Regions from separate parts of the Streptomyces sp. NPDC056128 genome, predicted to be linked through region 3. Evidence: riboswitches for the same ligand, from Rfam matches in the RefSeq annotation. Region 3 holds a riboswitch; each other region holds the start of a gene.

Region 1 (2,190 bases), on a different contig from region 3:
GTACGACCAGATGCCGCTGATCGTCACCGCGTCGGTGGTCTCCTTCGTCGTCTCCCAGGTGGTGCGCCGGACGGAACCGGAAGCGGCCCACCCCCCCGACGACGGGAACGACCGGGTGACGGAGCGCCGGACCGTACCGACCCGTACCGCCTGGCACACCGCCCGGCCCTGGGTCGTACGCGTCTGCGTGGCGGTGGCGGTGGTCGTGGCCTACTTCCTGCTCCCCCTCGACCATCTGGGGCCGCACCGGCCCGTGCTGAGCTGGGTGCTGTGCTCCCTGCTGCTGGCCGTCGTGGCCGCGCTGCTGCTCCGGCAGATCCACCACGTCCTCGTGGACCGCCCCGAGACCAAGCCCGGTGTGGTCATCACCCTGCTGATCATCCTGTCCGTGCACATCTTCTCGGCCACGTACTACGCCCTCGCCAAGCAGCCGGGCGAGTTCACCGGCCTGCACACCCGCGTCGACGCGCTCTACTTCACGGTGGTCACGCTCGCCACGGTCGGGTACGGGGACATCACGCCGAGCGGGCAGTCCGCCCGGATCGTGACCCTGCTCCAGATCGCCTACAGCTTCGTCTTCCTCACCGCCGCCGCGACCGCGCTCAGCACGCGGGCGCGCGCCATGGTGGTCCGGCGCACCGAACGGGACCGGTCCGGCTGACGTTTCCGCAGCCCCGAGCCCTGTCCGCCGGGTCCGCGCGACAGGAGGCCCGCTTGTCACCACCCCCGTGGGAGCACTACTGTCGCCACGCCTTGGTGAACGGGAAATCCGGTGTGATGCCGGTGCGGCCCTCGCCACTGTGAATCGGGAAGTCCGGCTCCGGCCCCTCGTGGGCAGCCACTGGGTCCTCGTGACCCGGGAAGGCGTTGCCCGGACTGCGGTACCCGTCAGCCAGGAGACCGGCCAGGGCGCGTCGTCCATCCACGAGGTGCTGGAGAGGGTCTGCTGAGCCATGCACATAGCCGAGGGCTTTCTGCCACCGGCGCACGCGATCGCCTGGGGTGTCGCGTCCGCGCCGTTCGTCGTCCACGGAGTCCGGTCACTCACCCGTGAGGTCAGGGAGCACCCGGAGAGCACGCTGCTCCTCGGCGCCTCCGGTGCCTTCACGTTCGTCCTGTCGGCCCTGAAACTGCCCTCCGTCACCGGAAGCTGCTCCCATCCGACCGGCACCGGTCTGGGCGCCATCCTCTTCCGGCCGCCGATCATGGCGGTCCTGGGCACCATCACCCTGCTCTTCCAGGCGCTGCTGCTCGCCCACGGCGGGCTGACCACGCTGGGCGCCAACGTCTTCTCGATGGCGATCGTCGGTCCCTGGGCCGGGTACGGCGTCTACCGGCTGCTGCGCCGCTACGACGTGCCGCTGATGGTCGCCGTGTTCTTCGGCGCGTTCGTCGCCGACCTGTCCACCTACTGCGTGACCAGCGTGCAGCTGGCGCTGGCCTTCCCGGACCCGAGCAGCGGATTCGCCGGGGCGCTCGGCAAGTTCGGGTCCATCTTCGCCGTCACGCAGATCCCGCTCGCGGTCAGCGAGGGCCTGCTCACGGTGATCGTGATGCGGCTGCTGGTGCAGTCCAGCAAGGGTGAACTGACCCGGCTGGGCGTGCTGCTCACCCGGTCGGGCAAGACCACGTCCGACGAGCAGGAGGCGGTGGCCCGATGACCCGCAACGCGAAGATCAACGCCCTGCTGCTGCTCGCCGTGGCCGCGCTCGCGGTGCTGCCGCTGGTGCTGGGGCTCGGCGACCACAAGGAGGAGCCGTTCGCCGGCGCGGACGCGGAGGCGGAGACGGCGATCACGGAGATCGAGCCGGACTACGAGCCGTGGTTCTCGCCGCTGTACGAACCGCCGTCCGGCGAGATCGAGTCGGCGCTGTTCGCGGTGCAGGCCGCGCTCGGCGCGGGCGTGCTGGCGTACTACTTCGGTGTGCGCCGGGGCCGGCGGCAGGGCGAGGAGCGGGCGGCGACGGCACTGCGGGACGCTCCCGAAGGGGACTGAGTGCTGCCGATCGACGCGGCGGCCCACAGCAGTCGGTGGCGCCGCCGCCATCCCGTGGACAAGGCCGTGCTCGGGCTGGGTCTGACCGTGCTCGCGATCTCGCTGCCGCCCTGGCCGGGCGCGGCGCTGGTGCTGGTGACGGCGCTGGCGGTGCTGCTCGGCCCGGCGGGGGTGCCCGGACGGCGGCTGTGGCG
Region 2 (2,190 bases), on a different contig from region 3:
TCGCGGTCGGCGACGGTCTCCCAGCCGACCTGCGGCCATTCGTCGTGGGTGTCGTCCATGGCGTTCTTCGCCCCGACCGCGCGGGTCATTACGCCGGGGGCGCCGCAGCAGCCGGCCATGTAGGGCGAGGTGGAGTTGGCGAACCAGTACATGAGGGTGACGTCGGAGGCGTCGATGCCGGACGTCGCCTTCTTCACGCGGGACTTCAGGTCGGCGACCAGCTTCTCGCCGCGCTCCTCGACGTCGAAGACCCGGGCCAGGTCGCGGACCTCGCGGTAGACGGTGTCCATGGTGAAGGGCTCGCTGCGGACGCCGTCGCCGTCGCCGCTGTTGTCCTTGCCGACGCAGTCGGACGGGGAGAGGTAGGCCGGCACGCCGAGTTCGGTGAACTGCTCGGGGGTGGCCACTCCCCCGGTGCCGAGGGTGGAGGTGAAGGAGGCGGCGACGAAGTCGGGTTCGGCGTCCAGGACCGTCTCGAAGGACGGCATGTCGTCGGCGAGCTGGGGCACGCCCGCGTTCGCCTTCTCCAGCCCCTTCATCACCGGGTCGGTCCAGGTGGCGGTGCCCGCCATGCGGTCGGCCAGGCCGAGGGAGAGCAGGATCTCGGTGGTCCCCTGGTTGAGGGAGACCGCGCGCTGCGGAGGCGCGGCGACCTCGACCTCGCGGCCGCAGTCACGGACGGTGCGCGGGTAGCCGGCCGCCGGATCCGGCCCGGCGGAGTCGTCGCCGGTGTCCGTCCCGGAACCGCAGCCGGCGGCTAGCAGGGCGCCGGCCAGGAGCGGGACCAGGCCGCGGACGGCGCGGCGGGAGGCGGGGAGGCGTCGGAGGCCGACGGGGCGCGCTGCGCGCGAGGAGGCGGGCAAGGAGGATCCTCTGGCGTCGAGGGCTCGTACGCGAAGCCCGTTCGTACGGTGCGTCCCGCGCCGTACGCGGCGCGGGTGCCAGCAGGTCTTCGGACTCGGGATCGACCGGACGGAACGCCTTCCCGGGCGGCCTCCGCCGCCCAGTGGCCCGTGTCCCGCCCGTCACCCTCACCGCTGCGCGTCAGCTCCGGATTCGCACCGGATTCCCTGACCCACCAGGTGGGTTCGACTGGCTTCCGCAAGCTACCACAGGGTCCTCGCGCCACCGGGGGGCGGGCGGCTGCCTCACCCGCCCCCGGCGCCGACGCGCCCGACCGCGTCAGCTCTTGGGCATCAGGACGCTGTCGATGATGTAGACGTTGGCGTTGGCGGTCTTGACGTTGCCGCAGACCACGTTGGCGGAGTCGTTGACCTTGTAGGCCTCGTCCGAGCCGGAGGTGGTGAGCTTGGACTTCTGCAGGGTGTCGAAGGAGCCGTTCTCCAGGTCCTTGGGGGCGAGCTTCTGGCCCACGACGTGGTAGGTCAGGATGTCGGTGAGCATCGCCTTGTCGTTGAGGACCTTGTCCAGGTCGGCCTTCGGGATCTTGGCGAAGGCGTCGTTGGTCGGCGCGAACACCGTGATGTTCTCGGCGTTGTTGAGGGTGTCGACCAGACCGGCCTTCTTGACCGCGGACACCAGCGTGGACAGGGCCGGGTTGTTCGAGGCAGCGGTGGCGACCGGGTCCTTCGCCATGCCGTCGAACGAACCGGCGCCCTCCTTCGGCACGGTGGAGCAGGCCGGGCCGAACGGCTCGTCGGCGCCGGACATGCCGCCCGAGGTGTCCTCGGACTTGTCGTCGGTGGCCGCGGGGGCTGAGGACTCGGCCTGCGCGGAGTCCGAGGAGCCGCTGTCACTGTCGTCGGAGCAGGCGGCCAGCGACAGGGGCAGGACGGCGGCCGCGACGATGGCGACGGCGGAACGACGGATACGGGCGTTCATGGATATCTCCCTGCAAATCGGCAGCACTGAGGCAGCGCTGATGTAGTGATGTGGAGCGTGGTGCGCGTCGAGGTGGAGCGGTGGTCCGCTCGGTGAGCTGTCCGCCCGGTGGGCGGTTCCTATCCGCGTGGGGGCCGAGCCGCCCTGCGTATCGCAGGCAGCGAGCGCAGGCGGGCGGTCCGCTGTCGGTGTGGTCTCGGTTCTTCCCTCACACGGGGAATCCGGAGCCGGGCGGGTTCCGGATTGGCCGATCACCCGATCGAGTGGGGAAGTTTCTCGGGCACCTCTGTGAACAGGGGCTTTCCCCGGAAGATGCCGTCAACATGACGGAGCATCAGAGCGGGGTGG
Region 3 (2,190 bases):
GCGTCCAGCGTCTTCAGGAACGGGACGATGCCGTTGGAGTGCCCGTTGGTGCCTCGGATCAGCGAACCCCGGGAGCGGACGCGGGAGTAGGCGATGCCGATGCCGCCGGCGTGCTTGGAGAGCCGGGCGACCTGGTGGAGGCGGTCGTAGAGGGAGTCCAGCTCGTCCTTGGGGGAGTCGAGGAGGTAGCAGGACGACATCTGGGCGTGCCGGGTGCCCGAGTTGAACAGGGTGGGGGAGGAGGGCAGGTAGTCGAGGCGGCTCATCAGGCCGTAGAGGGCGGAGACCTCTTCCACGGAGTGGGCGCCCGTCTCTGAATTGGACACAGTGTCCTCGGCGAGGCCGGCGGCCACCCGCAGCATGAAGTGCTGGGGCGTCTCGACGACCTTGCGGGTGATCGGGTGCCGCAGCAGGTAGCGGCTGTGCAGGGTGCGCAGCCCGAAGTAGCCGAAGCGGTCGTCGGCGGCCCGGTCGATCGTCGCGTCCAGCCGGTCCGCGTGCAGCCGTACGAACTCGGCGGTGCGGTCGGCGATCAGGCCCTCGCGGTGGCCGGTGGCGACCGACTCGGTGAAGGACGTGACGCCCTGGGAGGCGGCCTCCGCGCGGATGCCGATGGTCAGCAGCCGGGCGGCAAGGCGGGAGTAGACCGGGTCCTCGGAGATGAGACCGGCGGCCGCCTCCGTGGCCAGCTCGCGCAGCTCGGCCTCGTCCGCGTGGGCGGACCGGCCGCGCAGCGCGGCGGCGGCGACCCGGCCGGGGTCGGCGTCGGGGAGGTCGGCGGTCAGAGCGGTCAGGGTCCGCAGCAGGGCGGCACCGGGTCCGTCGGACTCCTCGGTCACCGGCATCGCTGAAGTCGTCACCGGGGTCGCTGTGGCCGGATCGGCTGGCGCGATGGTCACGTGGGGGCACTCCCTCGCTCGGCACGGGGCCTGGCGGAGGGCAGGGGGCAGCACACGAGCGCACGCGGCGTCGCGTCCACCGGCCCACTCCACGAGGCCCGGACGTCATGGCACCCGGGCCGGGAGGCCGGGGCGCACTGTCGGCAGGTCCTCGGACTGAGGCACGCGTGCACGTACGTCCGAGAACGTACGGATACACGCATGTACACCGTTGCGGGACAGTTCCGGATTCACACCGGATTCCCCTGCGGCGACAGCGAGCACGAGCATACATCTTGTGCCGGGCTCCGCCAGCACCCCCAGATGTTGTGTCCGCCAGTGTGTCGGGGTGGTGTCAGAGCGTCAGTTCATAGGTGAGGAGAGTGATGTCGTCCAGCTCCGGCAGGGGGTTCCAGTCGCGGTCCGGTGTGCGGGTGAAGCCCAGGCGCGCGTAGAGGCGGTGGGCGGTGCGCATGGTGCCCTGGGTGGACAGCACGACGCGTGTGCAGCCCTCCACGGACCGGGCGCGGTCGACGCAGGCCCGTACGAGCGCCTCGCCGGCCCCGCGTCCGCGTGCCTCGCGGGCGACGGCGAGCATGCGTATCTCGGCCTCACCGGGCCGGGCGATGTCCGCCATGGGCCCGCCGGAGGGGACGAAGGTCACGCCGCCGAGCACTCCGCCGTCCGCCGCGGCGACCAGCACCTCGGCGGCCGCCGCCCGCTTGGCCACGGCGCGCAGCTCGTGGAGGTACGCGTCGTCCTCCCCGAAGTCGAGGAGGCCGTCGCGCAGGTAGGCCTGTGCGGTGATCTCACCGAGGGTGTCGTACTCCTCGGCCGCCGCCCGCCGGATCACGAAGTCCATGCCGCCGAGTGTGCCCGACGGGTACGACAACGGGCCGCCGGATTTCTCCGACGGCCCGCTGACGAGGAAGGCCCTAGTGCGAGGTGCCCGCCGTGGCCGGCGGCAGTTCGACCTCGACGCCCGGGTCGCCCGCGTCCGCCGTGTAGTCGCTCGGCTTGGTCTCGTCGACGCCGTCGGGTGCCTTGACCGCCCGCAGGACGAAGGTCAGGACCACGGTGACCACGATGTTCAGCACGAAGGCGGTGAGACCGATGTAGCCGATCTCGCCGATGCCGGGGATCTCGTCGGAGGAGCCGCCGAAGTGCTTCTGCGTCGGCGAGGCCACACCGTACGCGGCGACCGTGCCGTAGATCATGCCGACCGCCCAGCCGCCGAGCAGCGCCCAGCGGTGGAACCAGCGGGTGAACAGGCCGCCGACCAGCGCCGGGAAGGTCTGCAGGATCCAGATGC

Evidence for each region. A riboswitch is a leader RNA that binds a small molecule or an ion and turns the genes downstream of it on or off. The one in region 3 is predicted to bind cobalamin.
Region 1: linked by a shared signal. The riboswitch ahead of ACFC1X_RS35470 (energy-coupling factor ABC transporter permease) and the one ahead of ACFC1X_RS25720 (ribonucleoside-diphosphate reductase subunit alpha) in region 3 are both predicted to bind cobalamin.
Region 2: linked by a shared signal. The riboswitch ahead of ACFC1X_RS39685 (ABC transporter substrate-binding protein) and the one ahead of ACFC1X_RS25720 (ribonucleoside-diphosphate reductase subunit alpha) in region 3 are both predicted to bind cobalamin.

What each region holds. Positions count from the first base shown of each region.
Region 1 is NZ_JBHJVQ010000034.1:25,659-27,848, reverse strand. Features, by position in the region: partial or broken gene ACFC1X_RS35480 (chloride channel protein) at 1-97, shown strand, start outside; gene ACFC1X_RS35475 (potassium channel family protein) at 188-661, shown strand; cobalamin riboswitch at 738-924, shown strand; gene ACFC1X_RS35470 (energy-coupling factor ABC transporter permease) at 954-1,661, shown strand; gene ACFC1X_RS35465 (energy-coupling factor ABC transporter substrate-binding protein) at 1,658-1,996, shown strand; gene cbiQ (cobalt ECF transporter T component CbiQ) at 1,997-2,190, shown strand, end outside.
Region 2 is NZ_JBHJVQ010000051.1:22,960-25,149, forward strand. Features, by position in the region: gene ACFC1X_RS39685 (ABC transporter substrate-binding protein) at 1-863, opposite strand, end outside; cobalamin riboswitch at 926-1,112, opposite strand; gene ACFC1X_RS39690 (fasciclin domain-containing protein) at 1,183-1,842, opposite strand; gene ACFC1X_RS39695 (M56 family metallopeptidase) at 2,177-2,190, opposite strand, start outside.
Region 3 is NZ_JBHJVQ010000016.1:21,966-24,155, forward strand. Features, by position in the region: gene ACFC1X_RS25720 (ribonucleoside-diphosphate reductase subunit alpha) at 1-899, opposite strand, end outside; cobalamin riboswitch at 1,024-1,186, opposite strand; gene ACFC1X_RS25725 (GNAT family N-acetyltransferase) at 1,234-1,740, opposite strand; gene mctP (monocarboxylate uptake permease MctP) at 1,814-2,190, opposite strand, start outside.